4 regions of the Streptomyces sp. NPDC060198 genome follow, and region 4 is predicted to be linked to each of the others. Evidence: riboswitches for the same ligand, from Rfam matches in the RefSeq annotation. Region 4 holds a riboswitch; each other region holds the start of a gene.
The links. Region 4 has a riboswitch for cyclic di-AMP ahead of ACFWEP_RS25145 (LysM peptidoglycan-binding domain-containing M23 family metallopeptidase). Riboswitches for the same ligand answer to the same signal wherever they lie in the genome.

Region 1 (5,805 bases), on a different contig from region 4:
AGGATCTGAGAACCGGTCCGTCGGCCAGGGGCGCCCGACGGACCCGCGCGGCCTCCCGGCGGCCGTGCGCCCTGTCGACGACGCGGGCCGCGCGACCTCCCGACGACATCGGCCGTGCGCCCTGCCGACGACATCGGCCGTGCGCCCTGCCGGCGACGCGGGCCGTGCGGGAACCGCCTGGTCAGTTGTCGGTCCCGCTCGTTAGGGTCGGGACATGTCCGCCGGGTCCGAGCAGCACCGACATCCGCAACCCGCCGTCCCCGTGCTCGAAGAGCAACGGCTCGGCGAGATCCTGGGCGCCGTCCCGGAGCGCGCCCACTGGCGCTACCGCCCGCGCCGGGTGGGGCTGGTGTGGCGCAGCAAGGCGTTCCGCGCGGGCGCGGTGATCGTCACGCTGGCCATCTGTGGGCTGCTCATCCTGGCTCTGGTGCGCGAAGAGACCGGCACCGAGGGGTTCCTCGTCGGTCTGGGGCTCGCGGTGCTGCCGGTGCCGCTCCTGATGGCCGCGTTCCGCTGGCTGGACCGGGTCGAACCGGCGCCCTGGCGGAATCTGCTGTTCGCCTTCGCCTGGGGTTCGTGCGCGGCGGCGCTGGTCGCGATCGTCGCGAACTCCTTCGCGACGTACTGGATCGCGAACCTTTCGGCGGATCCGTCGGGCGCCGACACCCTGGGGGCCACGGTCGTCGCGCCGATCGTCGAGGAGAGCGCGAAGGGCGCCGCCGTGCTGATGCTCTTCCTGTTCCGCAGACGGGAGTTCAACGGGGTCGTCGACGGGATCGTGGCGGCGGGCTTCACCGCGACCGGCTTCGCGTTCAGCGAGAACATCCTCTACCTCGGCAACGCTTTCGGTGAGGACCGGCAGTTGGGGACGGTGGGGATCGTGTCGCTGACGGTCGGCACCTTCTTCGTGCGGATCGTCCTGTCGCCCTTCGCGCACCCGGTGTTCACGGCGATGACGGGCATCGGCTTCGGTCTCGCCGCCGCGAGCCGTGCGGGGGGCGGCCGGCGACGGGTCCGCCGGATCGCGCTCCCACTGCTGGGTGTGCTGCTCGCGATGGGCATGCACGCCCTGTGGAACGGTTCGGCGACCTGGGGGCCGTACGGCTTCTACCTGGTCTACGGCGCCGCCATGATGCCCGCGTTCGGGCTGCTGACCTGGCTGGCGATCTGGTCGCGCGGCCGGGAACTGCGGACGCTCGCCGCCGAGTTCCCGGCGTACGCGATGGCCGGCTGGCTCACCCCGGCCGAACCGCTCGCGCTCGCCTCGATGCGTGCCCGGGGCATGGCCCGGGATCTGGCGCGGCACTGGCACGGTGCGTCGGACCGGGCCAGGGGCCGGGCGGCGGCCCGGGCCGTCGCGGAGTACGAGTCGTTCGCGACCTCACTGGCCGCGCTGCGGCGGGACGCCCGGCGCGGCACCGTGGGCGTCGACTTCGCGGCGCGGGAGCAGGAGCTGCTGCACCACCTCTGGGAGCGCAGGAACGTCGCAGCCCCCGCGCTGAGCCACGCGGCCCGCAGCGTGTTCCGCCCGGCCGTCCGCCGTCCGGTGCCCCACCCGTACGGCCCCGGAGCCCACGCGCACGGCGCCCACGCGGCACACGGCGCGCACGCCCGGGGCTGGGCGCCCCCGTCGCCGTCCCCGCAGCAGTCCTGGCCCGGCGCGCCGGGGGGTCCGGCTCCGGCTGGGTACGGAACCGACCCGGCATCCCCGTACGGCACGGGGCAGGTCCCGTCGCCCGCTCCTGCGCAGCCGCCTCCGCACCGGCAGTACGGCGGGCACAACCCCTATCTGCATCCTCCGGGGTGAGGCCGTCGCTCAGGCGGAGGCTTCGGTGAGCCGGTCCAGTTCCTCACCGGTCAGCGTGAGCTCTGCGACCGCGAGCAGCGCCGGGAGCTGTTCCGGCGTGCGGGCCGAGGCGATCGGCGCCACGACCGTGGGGCGGGACGCGAGCCAGGCCAGTGCGACGGTGGCGATCTCGGCCCCGTGTGCCTCGGCGACGGCGTCCAGCGCGCTCAGCACCTTCTGCCCCCGCTCGGACTCCAGGTGCGCTCCGGCGCTCGCGGCGCGGGCGCTCTCCACCTGCGCACCCGGCCGGTACTTGCCGGTGAGGAAGCCGGCTGCCAGCGCGTAGTACGGGACCGCGCCGAGGCCGGTCTCGGCGGCGAGGTCCTGGGCGGGCCCCTCGTAGGTGTCGCGGGAGACCAGGTTGTAGTGCGGCTGGAGGGCGACGTACCGGGCGAGCCCTTCGCGCTCGGAGAATTCGAGCGAGGCGCGCAGGCGCTCGGGGCTGATGTTGGAGGCGCCGAGCTCGCGGACCTTGCCCTCCTTGACCAGCTGGTCGAGGGTGGTGACGATCTCCTCCACCGGGACGCTCTCGTCGTCGTAGTGCGTGTAGTAAAGGTCGATGTAGTCGGTGCCGAGGCGCCGCAGGGACTCCTCCACCGCGCTCTTGACGTTGCCGGTGGCGAGCCCTCGGTACTGGGGGTGGGCACCGACCTTGGTGGCGACGACGACGTCCGCACGGTTGCCACGGGCCTTGAGCCACTTGCCGATCAGCGCCTCCGACTCACCGCCCCGGTTGCCCGGGACCCAGGCCGAGTACGCGTCGGCGGTGTCGACGAAGTTGCCGCCGGCCGCGGTGTAGGCGTCGAGCACCGCGAAGGACTGGGCCTCGTCGGCGGTCCAGCCGAAGACGTTGCCGCCGAGGGCGAGGGGGAAGACCTCGATGCCGGACGTTCCGAGTGTGCGGAGAGAAGAAGTCATGAGGGGTTCAACGGAGCGGACGGGAGATCGTATTCCGCTTCCGGGGCTCCGGCCGCCACGCGCGGCCGCGATTCCGGCCGAGATGCCGACGGCGACTGCTCCGGCGACTGGCCGCGCGACGGTTCCGGCCGAGGTTTCGGCAGGACGAGAGGCCGGCAGCCCTGACGTCGGGGGGAGCGTCAAGGCTGCCGGGGCTGGGGAGACGCCCGTGGCGTGTCCGGCGGAGGTACCCGGCCGCCCGGGCCGGTGCGGGCCCGGAGGCGTCAGACGGTGAGGCCCTTGCCGGTCAGCCAGGCCATCGGGTCGATGCCGGTGCCGTCCGGGGTGTGGACTTCGAGGTGGAGGTGCGGGCCGGTGACATTGCCGGTGGCTCCGACGCGCCCGATGGTGTCGCCCGTGTTGACCTGCTGGCCGGCGACGACGTCCATGGAGGACTGGTGGCAGTACCAGATCTCCGTACCGTCGTCGAGCTCAAGGACCGTGCGGTACCCGTACGAGCCCGACCAGCCGGCCGACTTGACCGTTCCACCGTGCACGGCCTTGACCGGGGTACCGGTCGGCGCGGCGAAGTCGAGACCGGTGTGCTGCCCGGAGGCCCACATCGTGCCGGCCTCACCGAAGGTGGAGGTGATCGTGTACGCGGAGGTGGGGAGCGAGTAACTGGCGGCGAGCTTGGCGAGTCTCTCGGCCTCGGCCTTCTCCGCCGCGGCCTCCTCGGCCGCCTTCTTCTCCGCAGCGGCCTTCGCGGTGGCCACGTCCTGCTGCTTCCTGGCCTCGGTGGCGGCCTTGGCCGCCGCCGCCTCCTCCTCCGCCGCCTTCGCGTCCGCGTCGGCGGCGGACTGCTGCTGCTCGGCCTGCTGGAGGATGCGGGCGCGCAGCGCCTCGCCCGCGTCGGTGGCGCCCTTCTCGGTCTCCGCGGTGGTGAGTCCGGCCGTGGTGAACGGCGCGGACGCCGCCACCGGCACGGGAGTGTCGTCGGACTCGACCGCGGTGATCAGAGCACCCAGCCCGGGAAGGGACTTGGCGTCGGGAAGGTTGTCCGCGAGCGAATCGGGAAGAGAGATGGAGACCGGCGGCTTGCTCTGCGCGGTGGCCATGCCGCCCGCACCGACGGCCGCGATGACGCCGACCCCGAGGACGGTGGAACTACGCGCGAGACCACGCTGCTTGGCGACGCGGTGCCGGCCGCGTACGGGGCGGAGGGAATCCTCGGTGGGGTTCCATTCCTCCCAGGCCTTGTCGGCGTCGCCAGGGGAGCCGAAACCCTCACGGGTGGCGAAGGGTGACGGGGCTTCGGGGGCAGGCTGGTTGGACGCCACGTGGGCGCACTCCTTTCCTTCCTTCTCGCCTACCGGGTTAGCTGACGGGTTCGGAGCAGGAAGGTCTCCTACGGGCGCCTGGTGTCTCTGTCGAGACACAGGTGTCCGATTCACCCCAAGAAGGTGGTTCCCCGGTTCCCTTGCGGAATTCGGCGCTCGCGCACGGCGCCGTCTCTGACGACGGCTGGGACGACCGCGCTGCGTTATCGAACGTTAATAGACATACGGCTCCGATTCCAAGCCGTTCCCCTTGATCATTCCCACTTCGGGCCGGGATTTACCTGGGCATTCCCACACCTATCCGGGCGACTTGCGGACGAGTCGTACAGCGCCGTTCATCTGACGGTGTGTCATATGTTATCGAGCGGCACCACCCTGCTACGGACCGTCGCCGCACCCGCGCGACGGTCCGCGGAGCCGACCGCGGGAGCGCCACCCGGGCGTGTTTCCGAGGGCGGCGCCGGCCGCCCCGGACCTGCGTCAGCCGCCGCCGCGGCCCACGATCGGCACGGTGGTCCGGCGCTCCGGCTGGTCCTCCGCCGGCCGGGCCACCGCGAGCAGCGCCAGGTCGTCCGTCGAGCGCCCACCGGTGTGCAGCCGGACGTCGTCGGTGAGCGCCGAGAGCAGCTCGTCGGGGCCGGGAAAGATCCGGCCCCGCAGCCGCTCCGCCGGGTCGTAGAACACACCCGCCGGGTCGCGCGCCTCGGAGAGCCCGTCCGTGTAGGTCAGCAGGGTCGCGCCCGGCGGGAGGTCCCACTCGTCCGCCCGGTCCGGCCAGGCCCCCAGCGCCATGCCGAGCGGCAGCGCCGGGGTACTGGGCCGCAGCACGTCCAGCGCTCCCCCGGCATGCAGCAGCAACGGCTCGGGGTGACCCCGGTTGACGATTCGCAGCGTGGCGGAGCCCTGCGGGATCTCGGCCAGCACCGCGGTGACGAACCCCTCCACCGGGTCCAGCCCGCCCCGCCGCGCCGCGTCCCTGGCCAACGCGCGCTCCAGCCGCTGCGTCACCCCCTCCAGCGTCTCCTCCTGCTCGGCGGCCTCCCGGAACGCGCCGATGATCACCGCCACCGCCTCGACCGCGTCGAGCCCCTTGCCGCGTACGTCGCCCAGGACGAGACGTACCCCGTGCGGGGTGTCCGCGACGGCGAACAGGTCGCCGCCGACGTACTCGTCCGCCTGCGCCGCCTCGTAGCGCGCGGCGACGTGGAGCCCGCCGACCCGGTCGGCCGGGACGGGCAGCACCGCGCGCATGGCGGTCTCCGCGATGATCCGGGCGGAGGCCAGCTGCTCGCTGCCGCGCCGCACCACTCCGTTGATGACCAGCGCCAGCACGGCCGTCGTGGCCACGGTGAGCGTCTCGATGATCGGGACGATCTCGCCGATGGTGCCCACGTACACCCGCATCGCGATGACCGCGGCCAGCGAGGCGGCTCCGATCCGGACGGTGCCGGTCCGGGAGGCGAACGGCGCGGCGATCAGGGGCGCGGCGACGAACAGGGGTACCGCCGTGAAGCGGGGCGGTGACGCGATGTCGAAGACCAGCCCGCCGAGGACGAGCAGGGCAGGCAGGATCCGCACGAATCGCCGGGCACTGACACCCCCGGACGCCCAACCGTTCCCGTACAGCCGTTTCCCCACCTCTGTGCTTCTCCTGCCCTGTCCCGCCACGGCTGCGGAACCTACCGCGCCCCGCCCGGGCCGGCCCGAGCCGCGCCGTGCGGC
Region 2 (5,805 bases), on a different contig from region 4:
CTCCCGCCGAACGCAGCCTCTCGGCCTGCCCGTCGGAGAGCAGGCCCAGACAGGCGCACACCTCGACGCCCTCGTTCTCGTCCTTGATCGCCTCGATGGTCCGGGAGACCCGGTCCACGTCCCGGTCGGTGGGGCCGCGGCCGCTCGCCACCAGGCAGACCCGCTTCGCACCCCCGGCCACCCCGGCGGCCGCCGCGCGTGACGCCTCTTCGGGCTTCAGCCAGGAGTACTTGAGGATGCCCGCCTGGGAGCCGAGCCGCTGCGAGCAGTAGGAGCAGTCCTCCGGGCACAGCCCCGATTTGAGGTTGACCAGGTAGTTCAGCTTCACCCGGCGCCCGAACCACTGACGGCGCACCCTGCCCGCCGCGGCCACCACGTCGAGCAGTTCGTCGTCGGAGGTCGCCAGCACGGCGAGCGCCTCTTCACGGGTCGGCAGTTCGCGCCGCAACCCCTTGTCCACCAGTGTGCTCAACAGGTCCATGGCGTCGATCCTGACGCACTCCACGGCCATCGGCCAAGGAGGAACCCGACAGCAGAGAGGGGGAGGGTGTGTGTGTATTGCCACACCCTGACCGACTGCGCCCCCGGCTACGCTCTGTGAGCTGCCTACAAAAGGGACCCTCCGATGGCCTACTCCCCGTTCGACTGGACAGAGGAGGAGTCCGGCCGCCGCGCCGCCGCCGGACTCGTCCGTACGCTGCGCCCGCGGCCCGCCGCCACCGAGGTGCTGGACCTCGCGAGCAACGACTACCTCGGGCTCACCCGGCATCCCGAGGTGATCGAGGCGGCGGCCGGCGCCGCGCGGAAGTGGGGGGCGGGCGCCACGGGTTCACGCCTGGTCACCGGCTCCACCGCCCTCCACGAAGAGCTGGAGCGCGAACTCGCCGGTTTCTGCGGCTTCGAGGCCGCGCTGGTGTTCTCCTCCGGCTACGCGGCGAACCTGGCCGCACTCACCGCCCTCTCCCGCGCGGACGGCATCATCGTGTCCGACGCGTCCAACCACGCTTCGATCGTGGACGGTTGCCGACTGGCGCGGGCGAGGACCGAGGTGGTGGCGCACGCGGACCCGGAGGCCGTCGAGAAGGCCCTGGACTCCCACCGCGGGCCGGCGCTGGTGGTCACCGACTCGGTCTTCTCGGTCGACGGGGACGCGGCCCCCCTGTCCGCGCTCGCCGACGTCTGCCGGAGCGCGGGCGCCGGGCTCGTCGTCGACGACGCCCACGGTCTCGGGGTGCTCGGAGCGGGCGGGCGCGGAGCCCCGGCCGCCGCCGGGCTGGCGGGGGACGAGGGGCTGGTGGTCACGCTCACCCTCTCCAAGGCCCTGGGCAGCCAGGGTGGTGCGGTCCTGGGACCCGCACGGGTGATCCGGCACCTCGTCAACACGGCCCGCACGTTCATCTTCGACACCGGACTCGCACCCGCCGCCGCGGGTGCCGCGCTCGCGAGCCTCGCGGTGCTGCGCAGGGAGCCGGAACGCGCCGCCCGGGCGCGCGAGGTGGCCGCCCGGATGCACGAACGGCTGACCGCGGCGGGGTTGCACGCGGCACGCCCGGACGCCGCGGTGGTGTCGGTACGGGCGCCTTCCCCCGAGTCGGCAGTCCGCTGGGCGGCGGACTGCCGGGAGGCCGGGATCGCGGTGGGCTGCTTCCGGCCGCCGTCGGTCCCGGACGGCGTCTCGCGTCTGCGGCTCACCGCCCGGGCCGACCTGACGGACGACCGTGTCGACACCGCCCTGGAGACGATCGCCCGTACGGCTCCGAGGGGCGTCGCCTGACCGGCGGGCGGGGCCGCACGCGCGAGAAGCCCTCAGCGCGCGTCCTCGCCCGGTTCCCCGAGGCCCGAGACGAACTTCCGCCAGGCGGACGCGGAGAAGGACAGCCGGCCCCGGTCCGCGGCCTTGGAATCGCGTACGGACAGCCGGTCCGGCCCGTGTACCGCTGTCTCCACGCAGTTGTTCATACCGGTGCTGCGGCTGCTGCGGCGCCACGGTGAGGCGTCCGGTGCCGGTCGGTCGGCCATGGTGCTCCTTCGGGTCGGTGGACGTCGGCGGGACCGTCCCGCTCCGTCCGGCCGGGCCCGCGGTGGTTCGTCACGGCCGCCCCTCGCGGCCGATCGTCGCGATGAGGTCCCTCGACCGCTCGGGCGAGAGCGCACGCCCCCGCATGGTGCGGAAAGCGGAACCGTACGCCTCCAGATCCTCTTTCCGTTCCAGGTAGTGACTACGCGTCAAGTGGTCAAGAACGACCACATCCAGTGCGGAAGTTGTCGGAAAAGAGAAAATGACGAACGGGCCAGTCAGGCCGACGTAACCTCCGGCACTGAACGGCACCAACTGGATCCGCACGTGCGGGAGTTCCGTCATGGCCACGAGATGGTCCAGCTGGGCCCGCATCACGCGCCGCCCGCCCACCTCGCGCCGCAGCACGGCCTCGTCGAGCACGGCGGTGAGCCGCAGCGGGGCGTCGCACCGCAGCACCGACTGGCGGGCGAGCCGCACTTCGACCAGGGCGTCCAGATGCGCCCCCGGTATCCCGTCCAGCGCGGACTCGGTGACCGACCGCGCGTAATCGGCGGTCTGGAGCAACCCGGGAACCACCGAGGTCTCCAGGGTCCTGGCCGTCTCGGCCTGTGCCTCCAGGGCGATGAAGTCGCGGTACTGCGGCGGAATGACACCCCGGTAGGCATGCCACCAGCCCGTGTCGCGACCGTCCGCCGACCCTGCCAGTGCCGAGAGCAGGGTGCGCAGTTCGGGGTCGTCGACGGCGTAGGCGTCGAGCAGACGGCCGACGTCGGCCGGGGACACCCCGCTCGCGCCCGTCTCGATCCTGCTCACCTTCGACTGGTGCCAGCCGAGCAGCGATGCCGCCTGCTGGCTCGTGAGTCCCGACGAGTGGCGCAGCGTCCGCAACTCCTCACCGAGTTTGCGACGGCGCACGACGGGGCCGTTGCCCATTCCGGTCTCCTTCCGCCGGTCGGCTGGAAGACAAGTGTGCCGAATGTTCGAGCTCCGGTGAGCCGGAGTTCACCGCATTGAGCGATAGATATATGCATATCTCGGCAGATCGTGCCTGCACGGGCTCATGCGGTGGCACTCTGGCGCCAGGCACAATCCGGGCCGATAGGGGTCGCCCGGGCGGAAAGGGACGGCGTCGCCATGGCAGACCATCAGGAAGCACATGTCACCCTGCCGAGCGATCCGGTGTCGGTGTCCGCGGCCCGCAGACACGTGGCCCGCGTACTCGCGGAGTGGGGTATGCACGACGACACGGAGGAAGCCGGGACGGTCCTGCTGATCGTCTCGGAACTCACCACCAACGCGGTCCTGCACACACGCGGCCAGTCACCCACGTTCACGGTGCGGCTGGTGCTCGACCGCGACGAGGAACTGCGACTGGAGGTGACCGACAGCCACCCCCGGTGGCCCAGACGGCTCCCCGCGGCTGTGCAGCAGGACAACGGGCGCGGACTGGCCATCATCAGGGCGCTGGCCAAGGAGTGCGGCGGAGGGTTCGGTGTCACCCCCACCGAGGAGGGCGGCAAGACCGTGTGGGTCACCCTGCCCTGGTCGGTGCCGGTACGGGGCTGACACCACCCCGGCCCGGACGGGGCGCGCGAGACCCGGCGGTGTCGTCGCGCGCCGCCCTGTCCGGGCCGGCCACTCCACGGCGGGCGGCTCGGGACCCGGGCCGGTCAGCGCACCCGCCCGTACCAGACCCGCTTCGTCCAGATCCGCTCCAGCCGCACCACGGAACCGGTCTTCGGCGAGTGCCAGATCTTGCCGTTGCCGGCGTAGATGCCCACGTGGTAGACGCTGCGACCACTGTGGAAGAAGACCAGATCACCCTTCCTGCGCTGCGAGGAGGTGATGTGGCGCGTCTTGTTGTACTGCTGCTGCGCCGTACGGGGCAGCTTCTTGCCGACCCTCTTGAACGAGTAGAGCGTCAGCCCGGAGCAGTCGAACCTGCGAGGCCCGGTGGCCCCCCACTGATAGGGGGAGCCCTTCTTCGACGCGGCGATCCGGAGCGCCTTGGAAGCGCGGGCGGTGGTGGCTGCCTCGGCGTCGGACACCAGGCCGGGGGCCAGCATCGTCGAGCTGAGGGCCAGAGTGAGGACCGAGGCCGTACCGGCCCGGGTGAGCAGAGACGGGACATGAACCTGCGCAGTCATGCGCAACCCTTCGTCAGCCGCCTGTGAAGGATGACCTGTCGGGTTCGGGCTGGCGAAGTCGCCCGGCCGCGCGATGCGGCTTCACCCCGAGGGACGTCCGGTTGCCCGGCCGGCCCGTTGTGCTCGGGTCCTCCACTCCTGCCGATCCACTCCTGTCGACCCGTCATCCGCTCGGCGGCAGGACTCGGCGTCCGCGCGGACCGCCCCGTCAGGGTGGCGGGGGCTTGTCGTCCCACGGATCTTCACTCAGGTCGTGCGGGATTTTCGAGGTGGCAGAGGAAGTCAGTACGGTCGGCCCCCGTTGCGCCGGGAGAGTGGGGGAGTGCCCGACACGGCCGGGGGCGCGTACCGGGCGTGTCTCCACCGAGCTTGCGGAGTGCGGTACTTCGCGGATGGGGAGAACGCCGGGGAGCGCAAATCGGGGGAGAGGCGCAGCGGGCGGAATCCTTGCGCTGAACGGGCGGAAAATCGGATATTCGTTACGGAGTGTCGCTGGTGAAACAGGGCGGATCGGTCCGACTCCGTGCATCTGCCCGGACCCCGGCCTCGACCGGTCCTGCCGAGTGGCCCCGCCCGGCAGGTCCGAAGGCTTCTGCCCCGCCGGGGTCTCCTCGGCAGGCGGGGAAGGCCACCGCCCCGGCCACCGCCGTCGATGGCGCCGCCCTCGACCCTCACGTGGCGTCAGGCCGCACCGTGGGTGCCGTGGAGGATCACTGGACCGTGGGGCGCATGGCCCGACTGGCGGGCGTGAGCGTCCGCATGCTGCATCACTACGACGATCTCGGGCTCGTCCGCCCGTCGGGGCGGACCGCGGCCGGGTACCGGGCCCACTCGGCGGGCGACGTGGCGCGGCTGCGGGAGGTACTCGCCCACCGGCGGCTGGGCTTCGGTCTGAGGGGAGTCGCGGAACTCGTCGGCGACCCGTCCGCCGACGCGGTCGCGCACCTGCGCGGCCTGCTGCTGGAGCGGCGCGATCGGGCCGACGCCGTGGTTGCGGCCATCGACAGAAAACTCGGGACAAGGGCGAGGGGAAGGCAGGTGACACGGGAAGAGCAACCAGAGATGCTCGGCGCATAGCTGTACGACGAGATCGGCGGCGCCTACTCCGCGACACGGCGTACCGGACCGCGGATCGCCGCGCAGATCCGGGACGCACTCGGCGACGCGCGGACGGTGCTGAACGTCGGGGCCGGCACGGGCTCCTACGTGCCGCCGACCGCGCCGTGACCGCGGTGGAACCGTCGGCGGTCATGCGGGCACAGCGGCCGGCCGGATCGGCGCCGTGCGTGGCCGCCACGGCCGAGAGCCTCCCGTTCCGGGACCGGTCCTTCGACGTCGCGATGGCCGTCTCCACCGTCCACCACTGGGCGGACCTCATGGCGGGGCTGCGCGAGATGCGCCGCGTGGCCCGCCGCGTGGTGGCGCTGACGTTCGACACCGATGAGCCCGGATGGCCGGACCGGTTCCGGCTCACCCGCGACTACCTGCCCGGGTCCGTCGGCGCCAATGCCGCAGATCCCGGCCCCCGCCTGCTCGTCGCCCGAACGGACACCGGCCGCGGTCCTGGACCGGCGCCCACCCCGTGCCCTCAGCTTCCCGGCGTAGGCGGTACCGCTACCCGCCCCGCCCGCCGCTCCC
Region 3 (5,805 bases), on a different contig from region 4:
GCTTGCGGTGAGCAGATTTCCGGTGCGCGGCCACGAGGGCTGCATCCTTCCTGTCGGCTGCCCGCCCGGGGGTACCGGCGGGGCCCGGCGGACCCCGGCGGCGCGCGCCTCATGGGGGAGGGCGGGCACCACCGGGGTCTTTCGGCCAGGTGACCGGTGCCACCCGTCAGGGGGTGGCAAGGCGGGCCGGTCACCCAGGGCGTGTCGTCAAAGTGCCATCTGCCGGGCGACGCCTGGCACGCACGCTCGCCGCGTTGTCGGAATCGTCCTCGTACGTCCAGCACGAGGACGATCCTCCGCCTTGCGATCGCACGCACCGGATGCCACCCGGCCCGGCCTCCGGCCGGACGACGGCACTTTGACGACACGCCCTGGGGGGACGCTAACCCCGGGGCAGGCCCAGAAGGCGTCATGATCGGAATTGACCTCCGGTGACGTTTCGCCTTCGGAGTGTGACCGTGATGGTGGAGGGTGACCCGGTCATATTCGGGCAGCTTCGGGAACAGGCCGCCAAGGCCATCGAGTGACGAGTAAGCCCCACCTGACCGTCGGGGGGTGGTACGGCCCTCGTTAGGCTGCCGGCATGTCTGTACTCATCCATGTCTTCGTCGCCCTGCACATCATCGGTATCGCCTCCCTGCTGGGCGGCTTCCTGACGCAGATGAAGGCGATGGGTACCGGCACCGCCCGGTTCTCGCCCGCGATGCTGCACGGCGCGCTCACCATGCTCGTCACCGGCATCGCCCTCGTCGGCTTCCACCAGGCCGACGACAACCCGGTCAACAACGTCAAGATCGGCATCAAGCTGCTGATCCTCGTGGTGATCCTGGCCCTCATCTACCTCAAGCGCGACGAGGAGAAGGTGTCCAAGGGCGCCTTCGCCGCCGTGGGCGGACTGACCCTCGCCAACATCTTCATCGCCACCCTCTGGACCTGAGCCGGCCCGGACGGGCGGCGGCCCCGCCATGCGCCCCCGCCGCCACCGGCCGACCGGGCCGGGACGGTATGTCGGTACGGGCCCGTAGGGTGCCCGGCATGGCCATACGACCCACGGGGAGCGCGGACGGGCCGTACGACGCCGCCTTCCTGCCGCGCCTCCGGATCGTCCTCGAAGCGCCCGAGGAGCCGGTCACCGATCCGGTGGCGAAGTTGGGCGGCGATCCGGTCTGGCTCTCCGAACCCGCCTGGCCGCTGGACCCGCACTCCGGGGTACCCCTGGTGTTCGTCGGCCAGTTCCCCGTCCCCGGCGAAGAACTCCGCCTGGCCTACCTCTTCCTCGGCGAGGAGGACATGATCATGGGCGGCCTGGGGCCGGAGGACGGAGACGGCGTCCTCCTGGTCCAGCCCGACGGCCGCACACCCTCCTCCGCCGTGATCGGGCCGCCCGGAACGCACGGCCGGACGCTCTGGCGCCACGGGCCCGACGGGTCGAGGACCCCCGTCGAGTGGCGCGTCCATCTGCGTCCGGTGGACCGGTGCGCCCACGAGCAGGCCGGCTTTGAGCGCGGCACGCGCCGTGAAGGCCCCGCCGTCGCGCAGCCCGACGACGACCTTCGTGACTACCTCGGCGGCACCGCCCGCTACCCGAACGCCTGGGCGCAGGTCGAAGCCCCCTGGCAGTTCCTTTTCCAGCTGAGCGACGCCCCCGACGAAGACGGGGACGACCCGTACTTCCTCAACTTCGGCTACGGCCACGGCTTCGCCTTCGTCAGCCCCGACCACCGCGAAGGGCGCTTCTACTGGGAATGCTCGTAGCCGCCCCACCGCCCCACCGTCCTACCGCCCCGGAGGACACGGGCCGGGGCGGCGGGCGTGGAGGCGGTCCGTCGGGTCAGCCCGGCCGGACGCTGCCGTAGATCGGCATGTAGTAGATCGACTCCTCGCGGACGTACGCACCCGGCTTCGGTGCGTGGACCATCATCCCGTCGCCCTTGTAGACGCCCACGTGGCTGATGTCGTCGTAGAAGAAGATCAGATCGCCGGGCTGGAGGTCGGCCGTCGCGACCCGCGTCCCGACGTTGACCTGGTCCCAGGTGGTACGCGGCAGGTCGACGCCCGCCTCCCGCCAGGCCGCCTGGGTCAGGCCGGAGCAGTCGTACGACGCGGGGCCGGTGGCTCCCCACACGTACGGCTTGCCGATCTGGGACTCGGCGAACGCCAGTGCTTGGGCGCCCTTGGTGGAAGCGGACGTGGTCGAGCCGGCCGACGTGCCGGGGGCCGCGTCCGAGCCTGCCGCGGCGGCGTCGGCGGCGGCCTTGTCGGCCTCCGCCTTCGCCGCGGCGGCCTGCTCGGCGGCGAGCTTCTCCGCCTTCTTCTTCGCCTCGGCTTCCTTCTTCCGCTCCAGCTCCGCGAGGCGCGCCTTCTCCTCGGCGGTCAGCTTCGACAGCAGCGTGCGCGCCTCGGCCAGCTTGTCCTGCACGGTCTGCTTGCTGGTGCGCAGATCCTCCTGCGACTCCGTCAGCGCTTCCAGGCTCTTGGTGGCCTCGGTGCGCTTCTCGGCCGCCGCCAGCTGCTGGGTGCGGAAGTCGGAGACCGCCTTCTCCTGCTGCCCGCTGCGACGCTTCATCAGCTGGTCCTGGTCGAAGTACGACTGCGGGTCGTCCGCCAGGAAGAACGTCATCGAGGACGCCAGGCCGCCGGTGCGGTACTGCGCCGCCGCGTAGTTCCCGAGCGCGCGACGGGCCTCGTTGACCTTCTCCGCCCGCTGGGCCGCCTCCTCCAGCAGGGCGTCCACCTTGTCCTGCTGCTCGGCGGTGGAGTCCTTGGCCCGGTTGTACTCCTGAGTCGCGGAGCCCGCCTGACGGTAGAGGTCGTCGACCTTCTTCCGTACCTCCTCGATGCTCGGCTTGGGCGCCGAAGGGGCGGCCGTCGCGCTCTGCGTCGAGAGCAGCGTCACCGAGGCCAGCGCGACCGTGGTGAACCCCACAGCCGGTGACGTCACGCGCATCGGGGTGCGCGGCTTGCGATGTGATGCCAAGGCCGGCATCTCCTTCCTGGACCGCCTACCGGGTTAGCTGTCGGGTTCGGGCGCGGAAGGCTGCCCTACGGGCCGGTACCGCATGGACGGAGTACGGGCCCGATTCACCCCGGTGGGACGTGTGGGTCCCCGGTTCCGGACAGCCGTGGGCGGGCCGGATTCGGCGGGGGCGGCCCTGTGGCGCGGTTCGCCTGTCAGGGGATACGGGCCGCCCGGCTGAGCACGGTAACCAAGCGGCGGGGCGGCTGGGAAGGGCGATGTGCGATATGCCCGATACATTTTCGTGACCTTGGCCACGAGGGGGTGTTCGTCAGCGCGCCGCGTACGGTCCTTGACAGCCGGTGACCGTGACCGCCGAGACTTCGTAAGGCCGCCCGGAGTGTCCGTCGAGGCATCTAAACTCGACAAGCGATGAGCAGCCTCTTTGACGACAGTTTCCTGACCGGCCTCCAGCCCGTGGAGGAGGGGCCCCCGCCGCCCCTCGAGGACCACGAGCCCGAGGAGGAGCCCGAGGGCCTCTTCGAAGGGCTCTTCGACGCGCCCCCGCCGCCCAGGGACGGGTACTACCGCGACGGCGCCCCGCGCCCGGTCATCGACTCCGCGGCGCTGCTCGACGGACTCAACACCGAGCAGCGTGCCGCCGTCGTGCACGCCGGGTCCCCGCTTCTCATCGTCGCGGGCGCCGGCTCCGGCAAGACGCGGGTGCTCACCCACCGCATCGCCCACCTGCTGGCCGAGCGCGGCGTGCACCCCGGGCAGATCCTGGCGATCACCTTCACCAACAAGGCCGCCGGTGAGATGAAGGAGCGGGTCGAGCAGCTCGTCGGCCCCCGCGCCAACGCCATGTGGGTCATGACCTTCCACAGCGCGTGCGTGCGCATCCTGCGCCGTGAGTCGAAGCGGCTCGGCTTCACCTCGTCGTTCTCCATCTACGACGCGGCCGACTCCAAGCGGCTGATGGCCCTGGTCTGCCGCGACCTGGACCTCGACCCCAAGCGCTACCCGCCGAAGTCCTTCACCGCGAAGGTCTCCAACCTCAAGAACGAGCTCATCGACGAGGAGACCTTCGCCGGGCAGGCCGCCGACGGCTTCGAGAAGACGCTCGCCCAGGCGTACGCGCTCTACCAGGCACGGCTGCGCGAGGCCAACGCCCTCGACTTCGACGACATCATCATGACGACGGTCCACCTGCTCCAGGCGTTCCCCGACGTCGCCGAGCACTACCGCCGCCGGTTCCGGCACGTCCTGGTCGACGAGTACCAGGACACCAACCACGCCCAGTACACCCTGGTGCGCGAGCTGGTCGGACCGGCGGGTGAGCACGACGCGCCGGGCGAGCTCTGCGTCGTCGGTGACGCGGACCAGTCGATCTACGCCTTCCGCGGCGCGACGATCCGCAACATCCTCCAGTTCGAGGAGGATTACCCGGACGCCACCACGATCCTCCTGGAGCAGAACTACCGCTCCACCCAGACGATCCTCTCGGCCGCCAACGCCGTCATCGAGCGGAACGAGAGCCGCCGCCCCAAGAACCTCTGGACCAACGCCGGAACCGGCACCCGCATCGCCGGGTACGTCGCCGACACCGAGCACGACGAGGCGCAGTTCGTCGCCGACGAGATCGACCGGCTCACCGATGCCGGCGACGCCAAGGCCGGCGACGTCGCGGTGTTCTACCGCACCAACGCCCAGTCCCGTGTCTTTGAAGAGATCTTCATCCGCGTCGGCCTGCCCTACAAGGTCGTCGGAGGCGTCCGCTTCTACGAGCGCAAGGAGGTCCGGGACATCCTGGCCTACCTCCGGGTGCTCGCCAACCCCGAGGACTCCGTCCCGCTGCGCCGTATCCTCAACGTGCCCAAGCGCGGCATCGGCGACCGCGCCGAGGCGATGATCGACGCCCTCTCGCAGCGCGAGAAGATCTCCTTCGCGCAGGCGCTCCGCCGCGTCGACGAGGCGTACGGCATGGCGGCCCGCTCCACGAACGCGGTGAAGCGGTTCAACACGCTGATGGAGGAGCTGCGCACCGTCGTGGAGTCCGGCGCCGGTCCCGCGGTCGTGCTGGAAGCCGTCATGGAGCGCACCGGCTACCTCGCCGAACTCCAGGCGTCCACCGACCCGCAGGACGAGACCCGCATCGAGAACCTCCAGGAACTCGCCGCCGTCGCCCTGGAGTTCGAGCAGGACCAGGCCCGTGCGGCGGCGGAACCTGAGGGCGCCGAGGCTGCCGACGCGGATGCCGACGCCGATGCCGACGCCGATGCCGACGCGGCCGGTCCGTCCGGGACGCTCGCGGAGTTCCTGGAGAAGGTGGCCCTGGTCGCCGACTCCGACCAGATCCCCGACGAGGACGAGGACGGCTCCGGCGTCATCACGTTGATGACGCTGCACACCGCCAAGGGCCTGGAGTTCCCGGTCGTCTTCCTCACCGGCATGGAGGACGGCGTGTTCCCGCACATGCGGGCGCTCGGCCAGGTCAAGGAGCTGGAGGAGGAGCGCCGCCTCGCGTACGTCGGGATCACGCGCGCCCGCGAACGCCTCTACCTCACCCGCGCCTCCATGCGGAGCGCCTGGGGCCAGCCCTCGTACAACCCGCCGTCGCGGTTCCTGGAGGAGATCCCGGACCAGCACCTGGAGTGGAAGCGGAAGGGGCCGATGGCGGCCTCGGCCGGACCCACCTCGGGGATCACCTCGTCCCTCTCCTCCTCCCGCGCCCGCTCCGGCCCCTCCGGCTTCGCCACCCGGCGCACCGGCGACAAGCCGGTGGTCACGCTGGTGGTCGGCGACCGGGTCACGCACGACCAGTTCGGACTCGGCACGGTGACCGCCGT
Region 4 (5,805 bases):
CGCCCGGCACCCCGGTGCCGCGCCCATTCCTCGTACGCCCGGCCCCGGGCGTACGGAAGAGAGGACCGTCATGTCCGATTCGGAGCACTACGACCCGCTGACGCCCCGGCAGACCGGCAGCAGCGCCCCCCGGGACACCCAGGAGCGGAAGATGCCGCGCGGGATGGTCATCCGGCTCGTCGCCTACCTGGTCGCCGGGCACGTCATCGCCGCCTTCCTCTACATCCTGTTCGCCGTGGCGGGCGGCAATCAGTAGGGGGATTCCTCCGGACCGCGGGGCTCCGTAGCATGCCCGCATGACGACGGACCTGCGGCATCCGCGGCCCGGATGTACGTGGGACTGGTGGGCGGTCGACGCCGCCGGCTTCCTCGTGCAGTTCAGCCACGGGCCCGCTCCCGAACACCTGCTGGCGCACCTGGACCGGGTCGACGCCGCGGCCGCGTGGGCAGAGGAGCACCGAGCCGTGTGGTTCGGCGGTGACTCCGTGCCGCTGCACGCGTTCGTCTGCGACGGCGAACTGCCCACCTACCTGCGGCGTGGCGTCCCGGCCTCTCCGCTGCGGCTCTCCGACGCGCCCGCGGTCATCGCCGGCGTCGCGGTCCTGGTCGAACTGGACCGGGCGGTGGGGGACACCTGGACGATCCACCTCGACGAGGGGTGGGTCCGGGCGGCGGCCCGACCGGGATCGCCCGGTTGACCGGACCGCCGCGACGAGCGTGCGGCCTACGCCTCGTCCAGCAGCCGCTCACGCAGCCGCTCCCGGGTCTCCCCGGAGAGTCCCAGTCCCTCGGCGAAGTAGCGCTCCGTGGTGCCCCAGTTCTCCTCGATCGTGGCGAGGGCCGCGTCCAGGTAGTCGATGTGTGCCCCGAAGAGCGGGTTGAGCAGGCTCATCACCTCGGCGGACACCAGGGGGTCCGCGCTGTCGCCACGCCTCAGCCGGTACCGGCGGTGCGCATCGTTGGACTTGAGGTAGTCCGCCGCGATGGCATCGCGCTCCACTCCCACCGCGAGCAGGGTCACCGCCATCGTCAGGCCCGCCCGGTCCTTGCCCGCGGCGCAGTGCATCAGCGCCGGCACGCTGTCTTCCGCCAGGGCGTGCAGGACCCGGCCTTGCTCGGCCGTACGGTCGGTGATGATCGAGCGGTACGAGGCGAGCATGCGCTCCGTGCCCTTGCCGTCGGCGAGCAGTGAACGCAGCTGCGCGATGTCGCCCTCGCGCACCAGCCGCCAGAAGCCGGCCCCGTCCGCCGGGTCGGAGAGCGGGATGCGGACGTTGCGCACGCCCGGCAGTTCGATGTCGAAGCCGTCGAGCTTCTGGTCGGCGGAGTTACGGAAATCGAAGACCGTGTGCAGGCCGAGCCGGCCGAGGAAGACGGCGTCCTCGGCGGTGGCGGCGGCGAGGTGACCGCTGCGGAAGAGCCTCCCGTGCCGGACCCGTCGTCCATCGGCAGTGGGCAGCCCGCCCACGTCCCGGAAGTTACGGACCCCGCTCAGCTCGGGTTCGGCCGGCGAGAACTGCGGCACCTGCGTCACAGCGGCTCCTCGGTGCGTCTGCGCGCCGGCGCTGCTCGCCGACGTCGGCTCGTCGCGACCCTACGACATCGCTCCCCGGCGCCGGGGAGCCGGCGGTCGTCTCCCCGGCTGCTGAAGAACCGTCATCAGTGACGTGCGCGACATGTCCGTATTGTACGTATTTTGATCAACATCACCCGTTTATGGGTGAGATGGTGGGTGATCTCGTGAGCGGGATCATATCCGTGACCGTGTGTGGCCGGGAAGCCGGGCGGCAGTCCGTCCGCCGCGCGGAAAGCCAAGATCGGTAATCCACGGAGGGTGACCGGAAAAGCGGGCCGATTTCGGCTCCGGGATTCCGTTCCGCTTGCGACGGCTTGTTCCGTCCGACCTGGCTCGATTACGTTCACCATCACTCCGGACGGACCGCCTAATCCTGCCGCCGCCCGGAATTCGCACTCACTGATGCGTGGCAGGAGCGGGGGACCCAGGTAAGCCGCCGACCGGAGTTGTTCCGGAAGGCTCGGGGTGAAGTCGCGTTCAGCGCGACCGGGCATCTCCAGCCCGAACCCGACAGCTCACCTCGTAGGCGCCGGAGAGGAATTCCCCCATGCCCATCCCGGGTAAGCACCGTCGTAAGAAGTCCGGCCCGATCGCTCGCGGCATCCTCGCCGTCGGAGCGGGCGGCGCCGTCGTCGCCCTGCCGCTCCTCGGAGCCACGGGTGCCCACGCCGCTGAGCAGTCGGCCCCCGCCGCCGCCCAGTCCGCCCAGCAGTCCGCCAAGACCTACAAGGTCGTCCCCGGCGACTACCTGGCGAAGATCGCCGCCCAGCACAAGATCAAGGGTGGCTGGGAGAAGCTCTACCAGGACAACCGCGAGGTCGTCGGCGGCAACCCGAGCCTGATCCTCCCGGGCATGAAGCTGACCCTCGGCGCCCAGGCGTCCGGCTCGGCCTCCACCGCGTCCTCCGCCAAGGCCGAGGCCCCGAAGACCGAGACGAAGACGGCCGCCAAGACCGAGGCGAAGGCCGCCCCGGCGGCCTCGGCCGAGTCCGCCGCGACCACCACCAAGGCCGCCGACAGCAACAGCACGGGCTGGACCACCCCGGTGGCCAACGCGACCGTCACCACCCAGTACCACGCCTCCGGCTCCATGTGGTCCAGCGGTTACCACACCGGCTCCGACTTCAGCGCCGCCACCGGCACCGTCGTCCGCGCCGTCGGCCCCGGCACAGTCGTCTCCGCCGGCTACGACGGCGCCTACGGCAACGAGGTCATCATCAAGCACGCCGACGGCATGTACTCCCAGTACGCGCACCAGTCGCAGCTGATGGTCTCGGCCGGCCAGACCGTCACCGGCGGCCAGCAGATCGGTCTCTCGGGTGCCACCGGCAACGTCACCGGCCCGCACCTCCACTTCGAGATCCGCACCACCCCGAGCTACGGCTCGGACGTGGACCCGATCGCCTACCTGCGGTCCCACGGCGTCTCCATCTGAGCCACCTCCCATTGACGAATCGTCACGATCCGTCAGGGATTCGAGGGGCGGTACGCGCAAGCGTGCCGCCCCTCTACTTATTCCGGCTTTACCAAAAACTGACCAGGTGGTCTATCTCACCCCACGTCAACCCCTTCTTACGGTCGCGTAGGTCACATGAAAAGGGGCAAGATATGTGGTCGTGGCAGACGATTCGAGAATCCAGCAGACAGACACCATCGGGTCGTACGCGGCGATCGGCGACAGTTTCACCGAGGGAGTCGGAGACCCCGGACCGGACGGGTCTTATGTCGGCTGGGCGGACCGTTTCGCGGTTCTCCTCGCGGACCAGCTTCCCGCCCTCGACGAGGCGACGGGTCCCGATTCCGTGCACGGGGAATTCCGGTACGCCAATCTCGCGGTACGCGGACGACTTCTCGATCAGATAGTCGAGGAGCAGGTCCCCCGCGCCAAGGAGCTCGCACCCGACCTGGTGAGCTTCTGCGCCGGGGGCAACGACATCATCAGGCCCGGCACCGACCCGGACGATCTGGCCGAGCGCTTCGAACGCGCGGTCGCCGACCTCACCGACGCGGTCGGCACCGTCATGGTGACGACCGGATTCGACACCCGCGGGGTCCCGGTGCTCCGGCACATGCGCGGCAAGATCGCCACCTACAACGTCCACCTGCGGGCCATCGCGGACCGCTACCACTGCCCGGTGCTGGACCTCTGGTCCCTGCGTTCGATCCAGGACCGCCGGGCCTGGGACAACGACCGGCTGCACCTCTCGCCGGAAGGGCACACCCGGGTGGCGCTGCGGGCCGCACAGGTCCTCGGCCTGGAGACACCGGCCGACCCCGACCAGCCCTGGCCCCCGCAGGCCCAGCGGAACACCTTCGAGATGCGGCGCGACAACATCCAGTGGGCACGCGAGTACCTCGTCCCGTGGATCGGCCGCCGGCTGCGCGGCGAGTCCTCCGGCGACGAGGTCGCCGCGAAGCGCCCGGACCTGCTGCCGCTCTGAGCACGGTCGGCCCACGGCCCGTCACACCGGGGGAACTCGGAGACGTGACGGGCCCGCCGGTCGCGTGCCCGTCAGGCGCCGCCGGAATCCGCTCCAGCACCGTCCCGGCGAACACCTCGTACGACGGCGGCGACCCCAGGTGGACGTACGTGCCGCCGACCCCCTCGCCGGGGCCGTGGCGGCGGAATCTTGCGGGGCGTGGGCACGTTGGACGGATCATGACGTCTCTCGATACCGCACAGGAAGACCTCCTGCGACTCGTCGGTGCCTCGCACGACGGGGTGCTCGTGACGCTGAGGAAGAACGGCCGACCCCAACTGTCGAACGTGAACCACGCCTTCGACGCCGAAGCCCGGACGATCCGGGTCTCGGTGACGGAGGACCGGGCGAAGACGCGGAACCTGCGCCGCGACCCCCGGGCGAGTTTCCATGTGACGAGCGAGAACCGGGGCGCGTGGACCGTCGTGGACGGGACGGCCGAGCTGACTCCCCCCGCCGCCGACCCCCAGGACGCCACCGTCGAAGCGCTGATCTCCCTCTACCGGGACGTGCTCGGCGAGCACCCGGACTGGGACGACTACCGGCAGGCGATGGTGCGGGACCGCAGGGTCGTCCTCACCCTCCATGTCGAGCACGTGTACGGGCAGCCGGGTGCCTGACGCGATACATGTGGGGAGTCGGGCAGGCCCGGGGCGCCGTGCCCGCCCCGGGCGAACCGTCGCGCGGGCGTGCCTCCCGCACATAATAGGAAGAGACCGACTCCCCCAGGAGATGCTGTGACCGGCGCCGAATTCTTGACCCCCCTGCGCACCCGACTCCGCTCGATGCGCGCCGACGCGTTCGGGGCCGACCCCTCAGGGGCCCGGATGGAGCGCATCCGCCGCTCGCCCCACTTCGCCGACGGAGTGTTCCAGAATCCGGTCGGGGCCCGGACCCGGCCCTCGGGCTCCTCGCTGGAACTCGCGAAGACCTACTTCAACAAGGAGCAACGGGCACGCAGGGCACCGCTCGGAAACATTCCGGTGCACGCCACGACCTTCGCCGACCTGGCCCGGCCGCCGGCCTCGGGTCTCCGGGTGACCTGGATGGGCCATTCCAGCGTTCTCGCCGAGATCGACGGGAGCCGCGTGCTCTTCGATCCCGTCTGGGGCGAGCGCTGCTCCCCGTTCGACTTCGCGGGCCCCAAGCGTCTCCATCCCGCCCCGCTGTCGCTCGACGCGCTGGGGCCGGTGGACGTCGTCGTCATCTCCCACGACCACTACGACCACCTGGACCTGCCGACGATCCGTGCCCTCGCCCGGACGGACACCGTCTTCGCCGTGCCGCTCGGCGTCGGCGCCCACCTGGAGCACTGGGGTGTGTCACCCACCCGGCTGCGCGAGCTGGACTGGAACGAGAGCACGGAGGTGGCGGGCATCCGGCTCACGGCGACCCCCGCGCGGCACTTCTGCGGACGCGGCGTGCGCAGCGGCCAGCACACCCTCTGGGCGTCCTGGGCTGTCGAGGGGGCCGAGCACCGGATCTACCACAGTGGCGACACAGGTTACTTCGCCGGATTCCGTGACATCGGAGCCGAGCACGGCCCGTTCGATCTGACGATGATCCAGATCGGGGCTTACTCCGAATTCTGGCCCGACATCCACATGACGCCCGCCGAAGGGCTCCGCGCGCATCTTGACCTCCAGGGCGGCAGCCCTCGCGGCGTTCTGATGCCGATCCACTGGGGCACCTTCAACCTCGCCCCGCACCCGTGGGCCGAGCCGGGGGAGTGGACCCGTGAGGCCGCGG

Region 1: another riboswitch for cyclic di-AMP. It lies ahead of ACFWEP_RS13520 (M23 family metallopeptidase); the one in region 4 lies ahead of ACFWEP_RS25145 (LysM peptidoglycan-binding domain-containing M23 family metallopeptidase).
Region 2: another riboswitch for cyclic di-AMP. It lies ahead of ACFWEP_RS11355 (C40 family peptidase); the one in region 4 lies ahead of ACFWEP_RS25145 (LysM peptidoglycan-binding domain-containing M23 family metallopeptidase).
Region 3: another riboswitch for cyclic di-AMP. It lies ahead of ACFWEP_RS20240 (NlpC/P60 family protein); the one in region 4 lies ahead of ACFWEP_RS25145 (LysM peptidoglycan-binding domain-containing M23 family metallopeptidase).

The regions. Positions count from the first base shown of each region.
Region 1 is NZ_JBHWZJ010000083.1:393-6,197, reverse strand. It holds gene trmB (tRNA (guanosine(46)-N7)-methyltransferase TrmB) at 1-9, shown strand, start outside; gene ACFWEP_RS13530 (PrsW family intramembrane metalloprotease) at 215-1,807, shown strand; gene ACFWEP_RS13525 (aldo/keto reductase) at 1,817-2,764, opposite strand; gene ACFWEP_RS13520 (M23 family metallopeptidase) at 3,028-4,083, opposite strand; cyclic di-AMP (ydaO/yuaA leader) riboswitch at 4,095-4,248, opposite strand; gene ACFWEP_RS13515 (PP2C family protein-serine/threonine phosphatase) at 4,564-5,721, opposite strand.
Region 2 is NZ_JBHWZJ010000062.1:16,445-22,249, forward strand. It holds gene bioB (biotin synthase BioB) at 1-481, opposite strand, end outside; gene ACFWEP_RS11335 (8-amino-7-oxononanoate synthase) at 626-1,774, shown strand; gene ACFWEP_RS11340 (DUF397 domain-containing protein) at 1,807-2,019, opposite strand; gene ACFWEP_RS11345 (helix-turn-helix domain-containing protein) at 2,090-2,953, opposite strand; gene ACFWEP_RS11350 (ATP-binding protein) at 3,155-3,586, shown strand; gene ACFWEP_RS11355 (C40 family peptidase) at 3,691-4,167, opposite strand; cyclic di-AMP (ydaO/yuaA leader) riboswitch at 4,171-4,354, opposite strand; partial or broken gene ACFWEP_RS11360 (methyltransferase domain-containing protein) at 4,888-5,661, shown strand; gene ACFWEP_RS11365 (hypothetical protein) at 5,756-5,805, opposite strand, start outside.
Region 3 is NZ_JBHWZJ010000163.1:9,848-15,652, forward strand. It holds gene ACFWEP_RS20225 (NlpC/P60 family protein) at 1-34, opposite strand, end outside; gene ACFWEP_RS20230 (hypothetical protein) at 584-937, shown strand; gene ACFWEP_RS20235 (hypothetical protein) at 1,036-1,755, shown strand; gene ACFWEP_RS20240 (NlpC/P60 family protein) at 1,832-2,977, opposite strand; cyclic di-AMP (ydaO/yuaA leader) riboswitch at 2,985-3,139, opposite strand; gene pcrA (DNA helicase PcrA) at 3,389-5,805, shown strand, end outside.
Region 4 is NZ_JBHWZJ010000254.1:302-6,106, reverse strand. It holds gene ACFWEP_RS25160 (DUF6126 family protein) at 71-256, shown strand; gene ACFWEP_RS25155 (hypothetical protein) at 297-698, shown strand; gene ACFWEP_RS25150 (tyrosine-protein phosphatase) at 725-1,534, opposite strand; cyclic di-AMP (ydaO/yuaA leader) riboswitch at 1,964-2,118, shown strand; gene ACFWEP_RS25145 (LysM peptidoglycan-binding domain-containing M23 family metallopeptidase) at 2,124-3,011, shown strand; gene ACFWEP_RS25140 (SGNH/GDSL hydrolase family protein) at 3,193-4,017, shown strand; gene ACFWEP_RS25135 (PPOX class F420-dependent oxidoreductase) at 4,236-4,676, shown strand; gene ACFWEP_RS25130 (MBL fold metallo-hydrolase) at 4,794-5,805, shown strand, end outside.